3 regions of the Paenibacillus sp. LS-5 genome follow, and region 2 is predicted to be linked to each of the others. Evidence: riboswitches for the same ligand, from Rfam matches in the RefSeq annotation. Region 2 holds a riboswitch; each other region holds the start of a gene.
The links. Region 2 has a riboswitch for cyclic di-GMP ahead of AC0MA3_RS13445 (fibronectin type III domain-containing protein). Riboswitches for the same ligand answer to the same signal wherever they lie in the genome.
Positions count from the first base shown of each region.

Region 1: it holds a riboswitch for cyclic di-GMP, as region 2 does, so the genes downstream of both, AC0MA3_RS17265 (S-layer homology domain-containing protein) here and AC0MA3_RS13445 (fibronectin type III domain-containing protein) in region 2, are expected to answer to the same signal.
Region 3: it holds a riboswitch for cyclic di-GMP, as region 2 does, so the genes downstream of both, AC0MA3_RS18510 (thiamine pyrophosphate-binding protein) here and AC0MA3_RS13445 (fibronectin type III domain-containing protein) in region 2, are expected to answer to the same signal.

Region 1 is NZ_JBWAVA010000011.1:195,669-201,386, reverse strand. It holds gene AC0MA3_RS17270 (DUF6531 domain-containing protein) at 1-549, opposite strand, end outside; gene AC0MA3_RS17265 (S-layer homology domain-containing protein) at 575-2,623, opposite strand; cyclic di-GMP riboswitch class I at 2,675-2,767, opposite strand; gene AC0MA3_RS17260 (DUF6953 family protein) at 3,001-3,237, opposite strand; gene AC0MA3_RS17255 (ABC transporter ATP-binding protein) at 3,389-4,432, opposite strand; gene AC0MA3_RS17250 (ABC transporter permease) at 4,474-5,274, opposite strand; gene AC0MA3_RS17245 (ABC transporter permease) at 5,271-5,718, opposite strand, start outside.
Region 2 is NZ_JBWAVA010000007.1:203,582-209,299, forward strand. It holds gene AC0MA3_RS13445 (fibronectin type III domain-containing protein) at 1-3,753, opposite strand, end outside; cyclic di-GMP riboswitch class I at 3,795-3,891, opposite strand; gene AC0MA3_RS13450 (MetQ/NlpA family ABC transporter substrate-binding protein) at 4,171-5,016, opposite strand; gene AC0MA3_RS13455 (methionine ABC transporter permease) at 5,079-5,718, opposite strand, start outside.
Region 3 is NZ_JBWAVA010000013.1:86,676-92,393, forward strand. It holds gene AC0MA3_RS18500 (hypothetical protein) at 25-369, opposite strand; gene AC0MA3_RS18505 (carboxymuconolactone decarboxylase family protein) at 549-917, opposite strand; gene AC0MA3_RS18510 (thiamine pyrophosphate-binding protein) at 992-2,635, opposite strand; cyclic di-GMP riboswitch class I at 2,743-2,836, opposite strand; gene AC0MA3_RS18515 (methyl-accepting chemotaxis protein) at 3,333-4,583, opposite strand; gene serA (phosphoglycerate dehydrogenase) at 4,861-5,718, opposite strand, start outside.

The DNA of each region.
Region 1 (5,718 bases), on a different contig from region 2:
TTGACCGGAGACAGCTGGTTTGATCTGCAATGCTGCCGGAGGCGCTACTTCGTCGCCGCCAAGAATTTCAAAGCTGGCAATTTGCCCGTAATATACGCCAACTCCATTATATTCAGCAGGGGAGATGCAGACGTTGTAGCGCCCTTCATCCAGGGGCACGCCTCCGATCTTGCCATCCCACTCATATTTGTGAACGATGTATTCCCCGTTCAGCTTCGTGTCATATACACCGCTCGTAATCAGATCCCCGAGGATCGGGGCTGAGCCGTCTTTTTGCGGAGTACACAGGTTAATCTTCGTCTCATGTTTGTCTTGACCGTTATCCGCAGCATTAAAGCTGAAGGAGATGACCGCTTTATTCCCAGATTCCGGGTTAAGCTCACTCGGTTCAATCCGCATATTCGTTGCGGCAAAGACTGAGGATGTGAGGTTGGTAAGTCCCGGAAGAACCGGGAGATATGAGAGGACCAGCAGCAGCGCAAGCATGAGGTTCACTCGCGCCTTCAAGCTGCCGCTGCGCCACTTCCTTGTTATCGTTCGAAATATCATAGACTGATCTCCTATCCGTTATAAGTTATAGTAATTTCAGCTCGGCCAGCAGCTTGTACATAATAACTGCCGCTTCGGCTCGCGTAGATGAATCCTTAGGCTTCAAAAGCTGTCCGCTGCCCTGCACCAGCTTCTTCCCGACCGCAGCCGCTACGGATTCCCGTGCCCATGCGCTAATATTGCCATTGTCCTTGAATCCGGCGAGTCCAGCCTCACGCTTATCCAAATCCGCAGTAGCGGCCAGGCTTCCCGTAGTGCTGTCAATCGCCCGCATCAGCATCACCATCATCTGTTCACGGGTCAGCGGATCATTGCCCTGAAAAAGTCTGGCTTCTCCGGTTACGATTCCGGCCTTTGCTGCCGCCTCCACATACGCATAGGACCAGTTCGCAGCTGAAACATCACGGAAGGTCGCTGTATCCGGCTTCACCGGCTGTAATTGAAGCGCTGCTGCCAGCAGTTTGGTGAATTCAGCCCGGGTCAGGATGCCTTTTGGCGCATACACGGCTCCATTCATTCCATTCACAATTCCTCTGGCCGCCAGGACCTCTACGGCTTGCTGTGCCCAGTGGCCTGACAGATCCGTGAACCCAATGTCGCGCAGCATAACCGCATACAGTCCGGAGGCTGTAATCTTGGCCTGCACATAGCCTTCCTCTGCCGCAGTTACACCGCCAATATAGCTCCAGCTTCCCTTTGCCGGATCATAGCTGTAGATTCCAAGCTTCTCCTGCGCTGTCGTCCAAGGCTCTTCGTGCGGATATCTTACCGCCAGCTTTGCCGGGATGTGGAATGGGCTACTGGCTTGCACTTCCCAGACGGAACCTGCTTTTTGCAGTTTTTTGCCGTTTGCGTCGAGCAGTACCTTCGTATCCAGCTCTGCTTGAGCCAAGCTTACCGTGGTAGGATCCGGGAACGTTCCTGCTGAAATCTCCAGCCGCGCCCAGCCTTCCAATACAGACAAGGTACCTCCAGCACTGCCGATCACTTGACTGTCCTTGGCTCCGGTGACTACCGGGGTCTTCACTTCCGTAGCCGAACCCGTACCGGTGTTTGGAGTTGTTCCCGGACCGGTCGTGGTTGACCCTTGTAAATCAACCGATCCTATATAGTTATCACTCCTGCTGTACAGCAGCTTATCGCCGCTTATGCCGATCAGCTTAGCCCCTGTCTCTATCGCCGGCAGCCGTTCTACCGCATAGGTTGAGAGGTTTACTTGATGAAGTGTAGCCGTACCGTTCATGTCTTCCTGAAAAACAGCCCGCTTCTCACCTATGGACATAAAGGCATAATCTGTTCCTCCGGATTTCATCTCTGTGAGATCCACAGGCTGAGCCGTCAGATCGTTGATATTCAGCAGCACAACCTTGTTCCCGGAGGTGCTGTTCTTTTGCTTGAAGAGCACATAATTTCCGTTAAAAACAAACCAGTCCACGTAATTCGCTCCGCCCAGACTAACCAGCGCGCGTGTAACTCCACTGCTTAAATCCAGCAGACTAAGGCCCCCGTCACGGGCATTCTTATACACCACATTCCCATCAGCCAGTACCGGAAAGCGTCCCTCACCTAAGTCGGCTTCAAGGCCCGTAGCCAGATCATGATAGATCATGCTGCCGTAATTGTTGCGCTCATACCAGACCACGCCGACACCATCCGTAGTCGGATTCCCATAGGGGCCGGACTGCTTGTTAAGCTTGATACGGGTGCCTGTTGCAAGATCCGCAGTGTAGATATCCCAGTTGAGCGAGGATTCCGGCTCCGTTCCCTTGTCCGCCCACACGGCTGTGTTGCCGCCCACAGAAGGCGCATCCTTGGCAGATGAACCGGTCGTAAGCACTTTACTTGTTCCGCTGGCTTGACTTAGCACGTGCACCTGTTTGACCCCGTTCGCATCTGCTTCCAGCCACACAATCCGGTCACCGGATACACTGTAGTCCGTTCTGCCCGGGTCTGTCCCGGCTGCCGAAGCCAGCTTCGTGCCAAGCCCCCCGCTTAACAGGCCGCCAAGCATGCATACCACCGCCACTGCGGCCACCATGTACCGCGACAACTTCATTTCCCTTGCAAACCTCATTCACTTCTCTCCCCCAGCGCTATTTATAGGCACGCCAAAAAACCAAGTGCCTTGAGCGGCCCGGCTGCCCTAACATCCTTCCCGGATGAAGTAGGCCCGTGGCTTTGCGTCTCCGACTTTCGTACGGGTTTGCCTTTGTTCCAAACTCGGTTTTCTGTCCCTTTATCCTTATGTATTTGTGACTTTAGATGTATAGGACTCTATAATTATCGGAATTTATTCCTGTAAAATTAAGATATTCTATTCCTTCCTTATTTAGGGATACGGATATAGAAAAAAACCACATGGGGAGTAGTGCCCGCATGTGGTTCATGTCAGCTCCTATACTTGTTGAAGGGCCATACTGCTTCAGGTGAGGATGGCTATAGGGACCTTTATCAGGTCCAGGCCCACAGGAATCCGTCGCGGTCCCAGGCAATTCTTCCGGCATGCAGCTTGCGGAAGGCCTTCTTCACATCCTTGGACAACGAGGCATTCCCGTTCTCATTCACATACACAAACTGCTCGCCAAAATTGGCCTTCACATATTCTATCGCGGCGGTCTGGTGCAGGGTTCCCGTAAAACGGATCTCCTTGACCATCCACTCCGCTACATCTTGTGCGGTTGCTTCCATTAAGGTACTGCTCCTTCCTGTACATCCCTCTGTAACGCCTACTCATTGTACCATGAATAGGGCCCGCCGCGCGGCACGGGACTTGACGGGTAATGGACGAGGCAGCGGGCGGGCGATGGGCGGGGCGGGCGGGGCGACCATTACCTACCTCTCACGCCCCCTCCTGCTCCAGATGCAGCAGTTGGGAAGGATCCAGCAGAAGAGTTACAGAATCCCCTTCCTGTACCCGCAGCCAGCGGCCGTCATTGAGCAGGTCTACGGTCAGGCTAATACCCTCGGCCACGACAGTGGCGCGGATAATATTGCCCAGAACCGACACCGATATAACATGTCCGCGGACATCGGACATGCCGTCCGCATCATCCTGAATTGCTTCACCCTCCGGCAGCAGAATGACAGCCTCGGGACGGATCGCAAAACGGTCGGAACGGCTGTCAATTCTGCGGAACAGCGCGAGTGCCTCCGCCCGGCTGAGTACGTTATAGCTGCCCATGAACCGGGCAGCGAATTCTGTGCGGGGCGCCTTGTACAGCTGCTCCGGGGAGCCTTCCTGCACCACGCGACCCTGGTTCATGATGCAGATCCGGTCCGAGAGGATCAGCGCTTCCTCCTGGTCGTGGGTGACGAACAGCGTCGTCATCCCGAGCCGCCGCTGAATATCGCGGATTTCCGCCCGCAGATTCTTGCGGATTTTGGCGTCTAGCGCGCTGAGCGGTTCGTCCAGCAGCAGCAGCCTCGGCTGGACGGCCAGCGAGCGGGCCAGCGCCACCCGCTGCTGCTGTCCGCCGGACAGCGCCTGCGGATAGACATCCCGCTTGTCTTCGAGATCGACCAGCGCCAGCAGCTCTTCGCACCGGCTGCGCCGCGCCGCCGGAGCAACGCCGCGCATGCGCATCCCATATTCCACATTCTGACTGACGGTCAGATTGGGGAACAGCGCATAGGATTGGAACACCATGCCCACATCCCTGCTGCGCGGCGGCAGCTTCGTCAGCTCCTTGTCCGAGAGCCGGATGCTGCCGCTATCCAGCTCGGTCAGCCCGGCGATGCAGCGCAGGAGCGTGCTTTTGCCGCATCCGGAAGGACCCAGCAGCGTGACCAGCTCCCCCTCTGCAATGTTAAGATCCACGCCGGCTAATACTGGCGAATCGCCGAAGCTTTTGCGGACCCCCTGCAGCTTCAAAAAATCGTTCATTCCCCGATCCCTCCTTATTGTGGGCCTTCAGCCGCTAGGTCTTATTTCGCCTGGCTTTTGATCTTCATTCCAAGCTTCATCAGCACGGCCGACAGCAGCAGAATAAACACAAAATAGGAAATGGCTATCGCGCTGGCCAGATGTCCGCTTTCACCCACACGCTGGTACAAATAGACCTGAATCGTCTGGATATGGCCGCCCACCAGCATATTTGTCAACACGAACTCCCCGAACAGCACGGAGAAGGACAGCAGCGCGGAGACCATGACTCCAGGCCAGATATTCGGCAGAATCACATTCACAAAAGCCTTACGTCTCGGGGCCCCAAGCAGTTCGGCGGCATTCAGCAGCTCTACGGCAGATACGCTCAGCAGACTGTTGCGGATGCCCTGATACATATACGGCAGGATGACCACGAAATAAGCCCCAACCAGCAAATAAGCGGTACCCGAAATGTCGAACGGGCCGGAGGAATAGGTGCGGATCAGACCTACAGCCGCCACGACTCCCGGCACGGCGTAAGGCAGTACAACAATCCCCTTCATGAAGCTTTCCCAGCGCGGAAAATAAACCGTAATGACAAAAACAGCCGGCAGCATCACGGCAAGGCTGAGCAGAACGCTGATGATGCACAAATACAGCGAGGTCCACAGCGCCTTCAGAAAACGGATATCCTGAAACATGTCACCGAACCAGTTCATTGTCCAGCTCCGGGGCAGCAGTGTATTCTGCCAATCCTGGGCAAAAGCGTACAATCCCGTTGCCAGCAGCGGCAATAGCAAGTAGGCCATGAGCAGGAACATGAAGGTGCGCGGGGCAAAGCCCGCCTTACGGGTATTCATGATCCCGCCTCCTCACGGACTGCAGATAGGCGCCGTCTGGATAATCCGCTGCTGCGCTCCCGCCGCGCGGCGCTTTTGCCGCTGAATCCTTCCATCCGCCGCACCATCCGCTGATTGAGGAACACAGCCAGCAGCGTGCTTAGTGCCAGCAGAACCGCGAGTGTGCTGCCCATCTCCGGCTGGGTCACCACATCGCCGGCGACCAAAGAGCCGATGCGGACAGCGAGCAGATTGTAGTTCCCGCCAACCAGCGCATAGGCCGTGGCATACGCCCCCATTGCATTGGCGAAGAGAATGCCAAGTGTGCCGAAGATCGCTGGAGACAATACCGGCAGACCGACCGTTTTCCAAAATTGCCAGGGTCCTGCCCCGAGCAGGGCTGCTGCCTCTTTCCACTGCTCCCGGATGCCATAGAACGCCGGATATAGCAGCAATAAGGCCAGC
Region 2 (5,718 bases):
ATTTTGACCATCACTATGCGCTCTAACTCTGTAGCTGTGAATGGTGTTAGATCTCAGATTTTTATGCGTATAAGTGGTAGATGAGATTCCCTGAACGATAACGCCGTCAATCTCAAGATCATAACTGCTGACCCCTGCTACGGAAGTCCATTCCAGTAGGATAGAATTTGTCGTCGCAGTAGACGATATGAATTTGACGATTTTCGAGGTAGTCTTTACGGTAACAGATTCACTCCAGCCACTCTGTGCCGTTGTGTTTTTCGCACGTACCCGGAAGGTACACGACTCCCCGGAAGGTAAATTATGATGTACATAAGTTGTTTCTGAGCCATTGTCTGTTACTACTCCGTTAATCTCCACATCATAACCTGTCGCTCCCTCAACCTCATTCCATCTGATTGAGATCTTGTCACTGTAAGGAATAGCTTCTTTGATAACAGGAATACCAAGGCCAACTGTCTGAGTCAAAACTCTGCTCCAGGCCCCTGTCACGCGATCGTTTTTAGCTCTGACCCGATAGACATGAATCGAGTTAGGCGCCAATCCTTCATGGGTATAACTTGTCGCAGCACCGGCGTCAACAATTTCTCCATCGACAGCTACCTCATAGCTGGTAGCACCAACCACTGGATCCCAGGCAAGGGTGATAGAATTCATCTTAATTGTAAATACAAAATTTTCAGGAATCCCAAGCAAGGTCACAGCTGTAACCTTCTCGCTCCAGAGACTGACTCCAGCCTTACTTCTAGCTCTAACCCGATACTTGTGTTCAGTATGTGGCTCAAGTCCTGCATGAACATAGGAAAGATCAAGACCAAGATGAACAATCTGCCCATCCGCCTCCACATCATAGCCAACAGCTCCAGTAACAGGATCCCAAGAAAGCTCTACCTGTGAAGCTGCAGCTACAGCTTTTACGTTCACGGGGAAATCAGCAAGAGTAGTACTCACGACCCTTTCGCTCCACTCACCGGTCACAGATCCGCTTACTGCGCGCACCTTGTATGTGTGTTCTGTATTTGAGGACAGCCCTTGATGCATAAAGCTTGTGTTCATATTGTTATCCTTGATAGCACCGTCCACTTCAATATCATAACGGGTTGCCCCTACCACTGGCTCCCAATTAACAACGATACGGTCACGTTCGGCAGTGGCTTGTACGTTATGAGGTATGGAAGGCAGCGTTACTACAGTAATTACGCCGCTCCACTCACTGTTGCCTAAGGCACTGCCGGAACGTACCCGGTAGGTATGGCTTGTATTAGGCTGGAGGTTTGCATGCTTGTATTCAGTTCCGGACGTCTTAATTGATGTTCCATCAACTTCAAGATCGTACCACTGGGCTCCTGATACGGAATCCCAGCTGACATCAATATAGGTATCCTTCGCAAAGGCTTGAAGACCGCCGGACGTTCCCGGTAGTGTCGTTCTGGCAACCACATCACTCCAGCCACCGGGACCACTTAAGTTAACCGCCCTTACCTTGTATGCTCTCTGCATATTCGGGTTCAGGCCTTTTTCAACATACACAGTAGAATTCCCGTTATTTACGATCGTCCCGTTCGATTCAATCTGATAGTACTTAGCTCCGGTTACAGAATCCCACTCCAGCCGGATTTGATTACTCGTTGAAGTTAGCTGCAGATTGTCAGGTACTCCTGGGAGAGACCATTTCTCGTGGAGGACAGACCATTCCCCGTGTATAGTTCCAGCGTTTGCTCTTACACGGTAAGTATGGAGTGTACCGGAATCGAGAGGCGCATGAGTATAGTCATTTTGATTGCCTAAAACGACGACCTTGCCATCCGCTTCCACTTCATAACCTTCTGCATTAAATGAAGGTGTCCAATTCAGACTTATATCTGATGCAGACGGGGAAAATGAAAGCTCAGGTACTGCAAATGGACTTAATTGCCCCTGAGGAATTACTTCTTCCGGAACGGAGCTGGTCATCCATGAGAGAGTAGCTTGCGGCTGATTGTTGTCGCTCTCAAATTCCATGCGGATATTATAGAACTGCCCCTTTTCCAGCCTAATTTCTCCCTGCTGAGAGCTATTTCCCTGCTGCCCCCATGCGTCAATCAAGAGCTCATCGTTAATCCATAGACGAATTCCGCCATTGGTACGGCTTATAAATTCGTACAATTCGGACGTATAGGCTAATACTTGTCCAGTCCAACGAACAGAGACGCCCGAAGCAGGAAAATTGACCGGCAGCTTACCTTCAAGATTAATATTGGCATCTAGCAACGTCTTATTAGATCCGGTAAACTCTTTCCCGGCGAAGTATTCTGATTTCAGCCCATAGGGAGCATATTTAAATTTAGTCTGGCCACCACTGCCTCCAGATTTAACGGTAGGTTTCTGGTTAGAGGTTATGTCCCCCCCAATTGCCCATATGCCTGAGGTAACAATATTTAAATGATTATTCACACTGACATCCTTGCTGACGAAAAAGTCACCTGAAGCGATCCTGATATTGGCAGTACTGTTGTTGGATATTAGATCACCGACTAGCATCTCTTCTTCAATGTTCATATCAATTTTTGTATTAATGTGCAGACTGTCCTCAACAATTAACCGGCGAGCATTAATTCCAAGGTCACCGTTATTAAAAATCAGACTGCCTACTACAATTTCATCCGCCACTTTCAGGTTTGAATCGTTATTTAGATGTAAGGTACCTGTTACTCTCAGGCTAGCTCCTGGAGAGAAATTGGTATGATCTAACGGAAGAATAACTATTTGAGCTCCAGTATTGGCATTGAAATTCCCTTTTACGATAAGTGTCCCATATACTGTAATGGTGATACTTGAGTTAGTATTAATTCCGTCTGTTACCAGAAAGACGGGGTGAGTAGGAGAACCAAATGTTACTGATTTATCCAGATTCAGCTGTCCCGTACGAATTATAGCTTCAGGGTCCGTACTGCTGTTAATCGCATTAATCAGTGCATCGGCATCACTGGTCACACTGATTGCATTTTTTTCATATGGGGCCCACTTGGCCTGCATCTCATTTAGTTGACTAGTCATATAGCTTTGAATCACAGGTTGTATGCCAGGGACGTGAATTGCCGGGACCATATTATGCTCATTCCGCTGAATACCGGACAGAATCACCTGATCACTTTCGATTTCATTTCCTTCAACCGGTAAAGCAATCTGGGGTGGTACCATCTGGCGTACAGCCTTGGTAGATAATCCAGGAGAGATTTCTATGTATTGCAATGCGGTAGTTGCAGCAGAATCACCCACGCTTAATGTCAGCTTTCCATCTTTAACTTCAGTAGTATGACTGGCCAGAAAAGACCCTTTTGCAGGAACGGATATTTTATCCAAAATGGTAGTGTTCTCCACGTGCATAACATTCAGACTATCCCTTCCTTCATCTCCAACTGCTACAGTAAGATCATAGGTCCCATTAGGTAGTTCAATCTCCCAAATGGAATCAGGCTGTAAACGTATAAAGGAATTTTCTAGTGGCGTCCCATATGTACTATAAACAACCGATGTTACAGACTGCTCCTTTGACCAGCCGTAACTAAATCCATTTCGTACTCCGTATAACTCGCCGTAATCGGGTAAATAGCCTTTGGTTTCCTCGGCTCCCTGGTACAGGAAATCTACTTTAAGTGACGGTAATGCAGTGACCTTCACGCCCGCAGCTGATATATCCCTCCATGGAATAACCAGTTGCAGGATAAGTGCAAGGCACAGAAAGACCAGTGCCTTAGAGTTGAAGCTTTTCATCGTAAATCCCCCCAGTTTTTAGACACAAAAAAACAAGCCAATTAGGCAACCCGGCTGCCATAACACTGTCTTACGACGAAGGTCCTAGGCCCGTGGCTTTGCGTCCCCGCCTTTCGGTCGGGTTTGCTATTGTCTTTTGCTTGCATTTGTTTACCAAAAGTATGTATGTCCGTAATATTCGTATCTTACAACATATAAATTTTTCCTACAATTATATTTTTATGTTTTTATTAATATTTATTCTTCTAACTCCTATCAAAAACTTAATTTCCTTCATCTGTATCTAATATAATAAAGGCGTTGAAATCATAACACCCTCACCTTATGAAAAAGATGAATCCAGAAAAAAAAGACTACCTTTTCAGAAAAAGGTAGTCTTTTTTTCTCTTTAATTTGATATGACTCAACGATCTACCCTCAAAAAGCAGGCAACGCGATATCTGCGTACTTGTCCTCCAGGAACTTCTTCACTTCCGGGCCGCTGATGCGTTTGGCCAGCTTTTGAATAGCGTCGGAGTCTTTGTTGTCCTCACGTGCCACCAGTGTAATGGTGAACTCGGAATCTTCACCTTCGGTGATCAGCGCATCTTTCTTCGGTGTCAGTCCAAGCGGACTGGCATAAGCAGGGGTCATGGCCACCAGATCGGCATCATCCAGCATGCGGGCCAGCATCAGCAGGTCAACTTCCTCGAACTTAAATTTTTTGGTGTTCTCGGTGATGTCGGCCTGGGTGGCTTGAATGCCCACGCCTTCCTTCAGCTTGATCAGTCCGGCCTTAGCGAACATTTGCAGTGAACGCCCAATGTTGGAGGGGTCATTCGCCATAACCAGCGTCGCGCCTTCCGGCAGGTCGGCAATAGCCTTGTAGCGCTTGGAGTATCCACCGTAGATCGCATCATATACCGGTTGAACCGGAACTAGCTTGGAACCTTTGCTCGCATTGAACTGCTCCATGTAGGGTACGTGCTGGAAGAAGTTCGCATCCACTTCCTTATTCGCCAATGCCTCATTTGGCTGCACATTGTCGGACAGGATGACGATCTCCATATCCACTCCGTCTTCCTTCAGCAGCGGCTTCACGATGTCAAGAATATCAGTCATCGGCGGGATGAGCGAGGCTACTTTAATTTTCACAGGCTCGGCGTTAGCTGTTGCCGGTGTGGTTGCTGCCGGTGTATTTCCGGCCTCCTTGTTGTTTCCACAGCCTGCGGCAATCATGACCAGTACGAGCAGCATAAGCGTATATTTCAATGTTTTTTTCATTTGTGCAATGAACCCCCATGTTTATATTTGTTATTATCTTACTTCAGCGACTTCCCGGTCTCTCAGCGTTTATCCAGCAGCCTTGCCAGTGTACTTCCTGCATACTGGATGATCTGCACCAGCAGTATCATCACCAGAATCGCATAGACCATTACCGCCGTCTCAAAACGTTGGTACCCGTAGCGGATGGCGAAATCGCCAACCCCTCCTCCGCCGACTACTCCCATCACTGTTGAAAATGAAATGAAGCTGATCGTCGAAGCCGTCAGTCCCAGCACGAGCCCCGAACGGGCTTCCATATACAGGAACCTGAAGATCAGACCCGGCTTCGATGCCCCCATAGACAATGCGGCCTCAATTGTGCCCTTGGGAACCTCCAGCAAAGACTGCTCCACCAGCCGTGAATAATAGGCGATAGCGACGATAGACAGCGGTACGGTTGCCGCCATAGTACCGATGGCCGTACCCACTAATAAGCGGGTGAAAGGAATCAGCGCCACCACCAGCAGTAGGAACGGAAAGGAACGGATGACATTGACGATACTGTTCAGAACGAGCGACAGCGTCTTGTTCTCATAGAGCTGGCCCTTGCGGCAAAAGTATAAAACAGTCCCCAGCGGAAGCCCCAGCAGCACTGCCGCACCTACCGAAATCCCGACCATCACAAACGTTTCCCCGATGGACTGCCACATCTGATCCTGG
Region 3 (5,718 bases), on a different contig from region 2:
GCTGGCGATGAACAATATTTATGATTAAACAGTTGAAGTGATCTCCAAGTTTTCAAGTCCAGCCTTGCGGCCCAGACGCGCGAGCTGCATTTTTAGAATGGGGTTGTTTTCAAGAGTCATGTTTACTTTTTCAAAACCATCCGATTTGAACATAATGAAGCAGCCTTCAAGCAAAGGCACAACATCAGGAGAAGTAACATTCAGCTTTCTGCAGTCAATTTGCAGCGCGTATTCTGAAGGCGTAATAGGGTTAATGGTCTGCTGGTAAGCTTGAATCGATTTGAGACCATCCTCATTGGAGAAGGTTCCTTCTAATTCAATATTAATGACTTTGTTTACAGAATCGGTTTTCAAAATAAATTTACCCATTTGCTCATCTCTCCCAAAAAATAAATGTGTATAACAGAATAAATCCCGAAACCTATAATCCCACGCCTTATTTCGACATGAATACTTAATTTTGGGACATTTTCCCTCTAATAGAATCATATTTTTAACATATTTGCAAGAAAAAAGTCGAACTTTGTATAAAATTGTTTACAAAGCAATTATTGGATTTCTTCAAGGGTTGCAAGCAGCACATTAAAAGCTGAAATGACTCTTGGAGCACCGATTACCGGCACCAAATGCAGTAAGATGCCTTTGATCTGATCCACAGTCATTCCGACGCTGAGCGCCATCACATAATGGACTCCAAGCTGCTCGAATTGGCCCATAGTAATCAAAGACGATATGACGGCGATTTCCTTCCAGTCAGAACCAATCGTTGTGCGTTGAAAAATGTCGCCGTAGGCGTTGCCCATGATGTACTCGGCCAGTTCGGGAAAATGCTCCTTAATAGGCGCAAGCGCCTTGGCACCATAGTCCCCGGATAGGTTGGAAAAATGTTTAAGTCCACTGTTAATGTTGTTTTCCACGGACAAGCCTCCTGCATTCTGATGAGCGTCAAGGATCTATCATGAGAGAAATGATTCTTGACGTCGCTGTAATTTTAATTGAGATTCAACACACGATGAGCTGTTGGAGGCACTTCATCACGGTCGGTCAGCAATTCAATGACCGCTACACGGTTCGATGCGACTGCGGCTTGGATTGCATCGTTGAATTGTTCTGCAGTCTCGCATTTGTAGCCTGTGGCTCCAAGGGATTCAGCGAATTTCACGGCATCCATAGGTACTTCGAAGATCGTACCATCGATTCTGCCTGTTGTCTTTTGCATACCTTTAAGCGCCATATCCAGCTGCATGTTGTTCACCACGATGAAGATTACCGGAATATTCTTGCACACTGCGGTGTTGATTTCCGTACCGAGCATCATGAAGCAGCCATCCCCGGTAATGCATACGATCGTTTCTTCAGGGGCTGCCACCTTAGCACCAATCGCCATGCCAATAGAGTTGCCCATGCAGGCAAAATAAGCATCAAAGACAAAGCTGCCTGGTTTTTTCACGTTGTACCATTTCACGGCGTTAAAGCCATGGCTGCCGTCATCCACAAACACAGTGTTGTTGTAAGGTATCAAATCGCTTAAGGTGCTCATAACTGAGGCGAGAGACAGCTTGGAGAGAACAGGCAGCTCTTCCACATAATGAACATCGGCTTCTGTTACGTGTTTTTTTATAGCAGCAGTATCTAAAATTTGAAGATAATAAGCTAAATTGTCGCGCAAATCTCCGCCGATTGAGAGGGTCTCTGAAGTTAGGATTTTCCCTACAAAGGTAGGATCTACATCAAATTGGATCAGTGTTTTCGGGTGGTTTTCAGCCTTTAGATTGCATATGGTCATATCACTCAGTCGTGAACCAAGCACAATGTACAGATCACTGCGGTTCAATAGATCATCACCATGCTTGCATCCGCCAACACCAATCGGTCCATGATACAACGGGTGGTCCCAAGGAACTGCACCTTTGCCACCTGGTGAAGTAACGACAGGGATGTTAAAGGTTTCTGCCAGCTGAATGAGCTCTTGGTGTGCAAGAGAACGGTTAACCCCTTTGCCTGCAATAATCAGCGGATGACTGGAAGCATTGATTGCTGAAATTACACGTTCAAAATTAGCGGTATTAACAAGATGTTCGCGCTCAGGGATCACTATCCGGCATTCTTCCAACATTTCTGTTTGAACATCAAACGGGATGCACAAATGGACCGGTCCACGCTGTCCGCCCAAGGCAATGGAAACGGCATGATTAAAAAGGGTGCCGAAATGATCGCCGCGTTCCACTAGCTTACTGAAGAGTGTAGCGGGTTTGAACATGTCCGCCAGATCGGCCAGATAGGAAGAAGAATCCTGGCACTGGGGGATTCCCAGTTCCTTGATAGATTGATGTCCTGTAATGAACAGCACTGGCAGATTATTCGCCTTAGCATGTGCTGCTGCAGTAAGAAGATTAGTTCCTCCTGGACCGGAGGTCCCAAAAGCCACACCTAGTCTGCCAGTTTTAAGAGCATAGCCTGCTGCTTCGAACCCGGAGCTCGCTTCATGTCTACCGGGAATAAATTCAATCCCATAGTCAACCATTTTCAGAACTACAGGACAAATAGACTTGCCGATTATGCCAAAAGAATGTGTTACACCAAGGTTTTTTAGTGCCTCAGCCATATAATCTGCGACTGTTTTCAGAGAATCCACCCACCCAATGTTTTATATTTAGTAAAATAGAAAACCTGTACTCAAGAGAGTACAGGCCGGCTGCATTGAATAACCATTAAGAACGAGGTTTCCCTAACGTTCGGTTGTTCAGCAACCTGGCTGTCATGGTCCCATAAAAATGAGACTGTAGATCCATGGCTTTGCGTCATTCCCTTTCGGAGAATTTTGCCGATATGTGGTAATAAAAAATGTATAATTTTACTTTACAATATATTTCTGACTCCTCTTTTGTCAATATATTTGTCCCGAAAAACTCAGTTTTTGACGAAATTTACAATCCATGTGAATTGTAAAATGTAGTGCAAGAGAGAGTAGGTAATCGGAAACTATCCTAAAATAAAATTTAAGAAAATCTTAAAAATACAAATTGTGATAGAAAATCAGAATTAAATGAGTGTAGGTTTATAGAACTAATTAATTATCGGGATAAGGCTTTATGGACTGAAATGATTAGGCGGAGTCTCATTGTTAATAGTTTAATAAGACTTAAGAACGAGATGTCGTTTGGATCCAACTCTTTACAGATTTGTAGCTTTCACTAAAACCTGTGTAAGGAAGTGCAAAACCATTACCGGTTCGAACTGCTGTCAAAAAACTGATTTTTATGAAATCAACATCGAGCATTTTGTGAACAAAAAAATACCGCTTCATTAGAAGCGGCACAAGTGGAAAGGAATTAGAATTTGAAAATATGGATCGTTTTCTGGAGTTGGAATACAGCTTGGGTCATTTTTTCGGTTTCTTCGGCAACGGATTGCAGCGCATTAATTTGTTCGTTCATTGCTGCCGACACCTCCTGGGTTCCTGCCGCAGTTTCTTCAGTAATCGCAGAAATATTTTCGATTGCTCCGGAAATTTTCAGGGCACTTTCCAGCATCAGGTCGCTCTCGGAGGAAAAAGAAGCAATTTGTTCGGTTATGTACTGGACGCTTTGGACAATCTGGGCAAAAATATTAGCCGTTTCAAGGATCATTTCATTTTGCACTTGTACGACTTCCTCATTGATAGCAATATTCTCGATCGCTTGTTTGATATCGCTCTCAATGCTGCGTACCAGACTGAATACTTCTTTGGTAGAGGCTGTGGATTCTTCGGCAAGCTTTCGTACTTCTTGGGCCACCACAGCGAAGCCTCGGCCATGTTCACCGGCGCGTGCAGCTTCGATCGATGCATTGAGTGAAAGCAGGTTGGTCTGCTCGGCGATTTCTGTAATGGTTTTGGTGATCATCGTGATCCCCTGGGCATTATGTGATAAGGCTTCGATCGTGTCGGCGACTTTCTGGGTAGCTTGTATATTTTTACGCATGCCTTCTGCTTGAGTATCAACAGATAGGCGGCCTTTCTCCACTAATTCCAGCGTATGTACGGAACGTCTATTCATTTCTTTAGTAGAGCTAGTATAATTCGAAACCTTGGTTTCGATGTCCTTGATAGATTCAGTCATTTCGGCAATGTCTACGGAGATTTCATTGGCGCCAAGAGCCAGCTCGTTGGAAGAGGAGGAGACCTGGGCCATTACAATCTTCAGATTTTGATTCTTGTCTTCAATCCCGCGGCTGGCATCCATAACCTGACGGGTAATCTGTGAGGCTTCGGTAAGGATTTTTTTTAGCTTGTCGATCATTATATTAAAGGAACGGCTGACCTCACCCATGGAACCGTTCTCATCTGCCCGGGTTGTAAAATCCCCTTTGGCAATCGTATGAGTTACGTTGGAAATGTCGTCAAAAGAGGATGTAAGCGTTCTCTCAATAAAGCGTGCGAGAGGGAGAGTCAGTCCAGCCAAGACCACTACCATGATAATGCCGATAAGCATCTTGCCCATTGCTATAAACATGATTAATACAGGGACAGCGAATAAAGCGGCAACCAGGTAACAACCGGCAATAATTCTCTGTTTTAACGGAAGCTTGTTCATCCATTCCATCATAAAAAGTTCCCCCTAAAATAATGTTGGTTATTGTAATATTATAGGCGTTTTCATGGGGGAGGTCTATTGTAAGAACTGACATAAAAATGCTCTTATAGGTCTTTCGGGCATTAATATTGAAAGCGTTGCTTCATATAATGTAATCATTCTTACAAATAGACAAGTTTGTTATCACTAGTTCATCCGGCTCACAGGCAACGACCGAAATAGAAAAACGCTCCTTGGAACAGCAGGCGTATGCAAGCGTTCCAAAGAGCGTCTATTCAGAGACTTTTTACAGTAAAATGATTTCTTCCGCAGTATTGATCTCTGGCAGTCCTGCCAGCTTCACCAGAACGGCCTGAGGAACCGCCTTATCGACGGTAAGCAGCATGATCGCTGCACCACCAACGATTTTACGTCCTACCTGCATGGAGGCGATATTGACGTCATTTTCCCCAAGCAATGTACCGACAGCACCGATGATACCCGGTTTATCGTTATGTGAAATCACAATCTGATGGCCTTCTGGAGCGATATCGACCGGGAACTTGTTAACCTGTACGATTCGTTCCCCATAACCCTGTAACAGTGTTCCTGCCACCAGACGCTCTTCATCAGGATCGGCTTTCAGTGTAACGGTGATGAGGTTGGTGAAACCCTTCGTCTTGGATGCCTGTGTTGCAACAACATTCACGTCATGGGTTTTGGCCAGATGCATCGAATTAACGATGTTCACATCCGTTCCAAAGTGACGGGAAAGTACCCCTTTGACTATATAGCGGGTTAGGGGCTGTGTATCTACATCGGAGAGATCACCGGCATACTCCACTTGGATTTCGCGGATCGCGCCATCGGTAAGCTGGGTGGCGAAGCTGCCCAGCTTTTCACCAAGTGTGAAGTAAGGCTGAAGTTTGTTCATCACGCTAGGAGCGACAGGAGGGATGTTCACAGCGTTGATGAATGGCTCATTGCGCAGAATATGCAGCACCTGCTCCGATACGTCGATAGCAACGTTCTCCTGGGCTTCTACGGTGGAAGCACCGAGGTGAGGTGTTACGATGATTTTGGGATGGGAAAGGAACGGATGATCAGCCTGCGGCGGCTCCTTCTCGAATACGTCGAAAGCTGCACCAGCTACAATGCCGCTGTC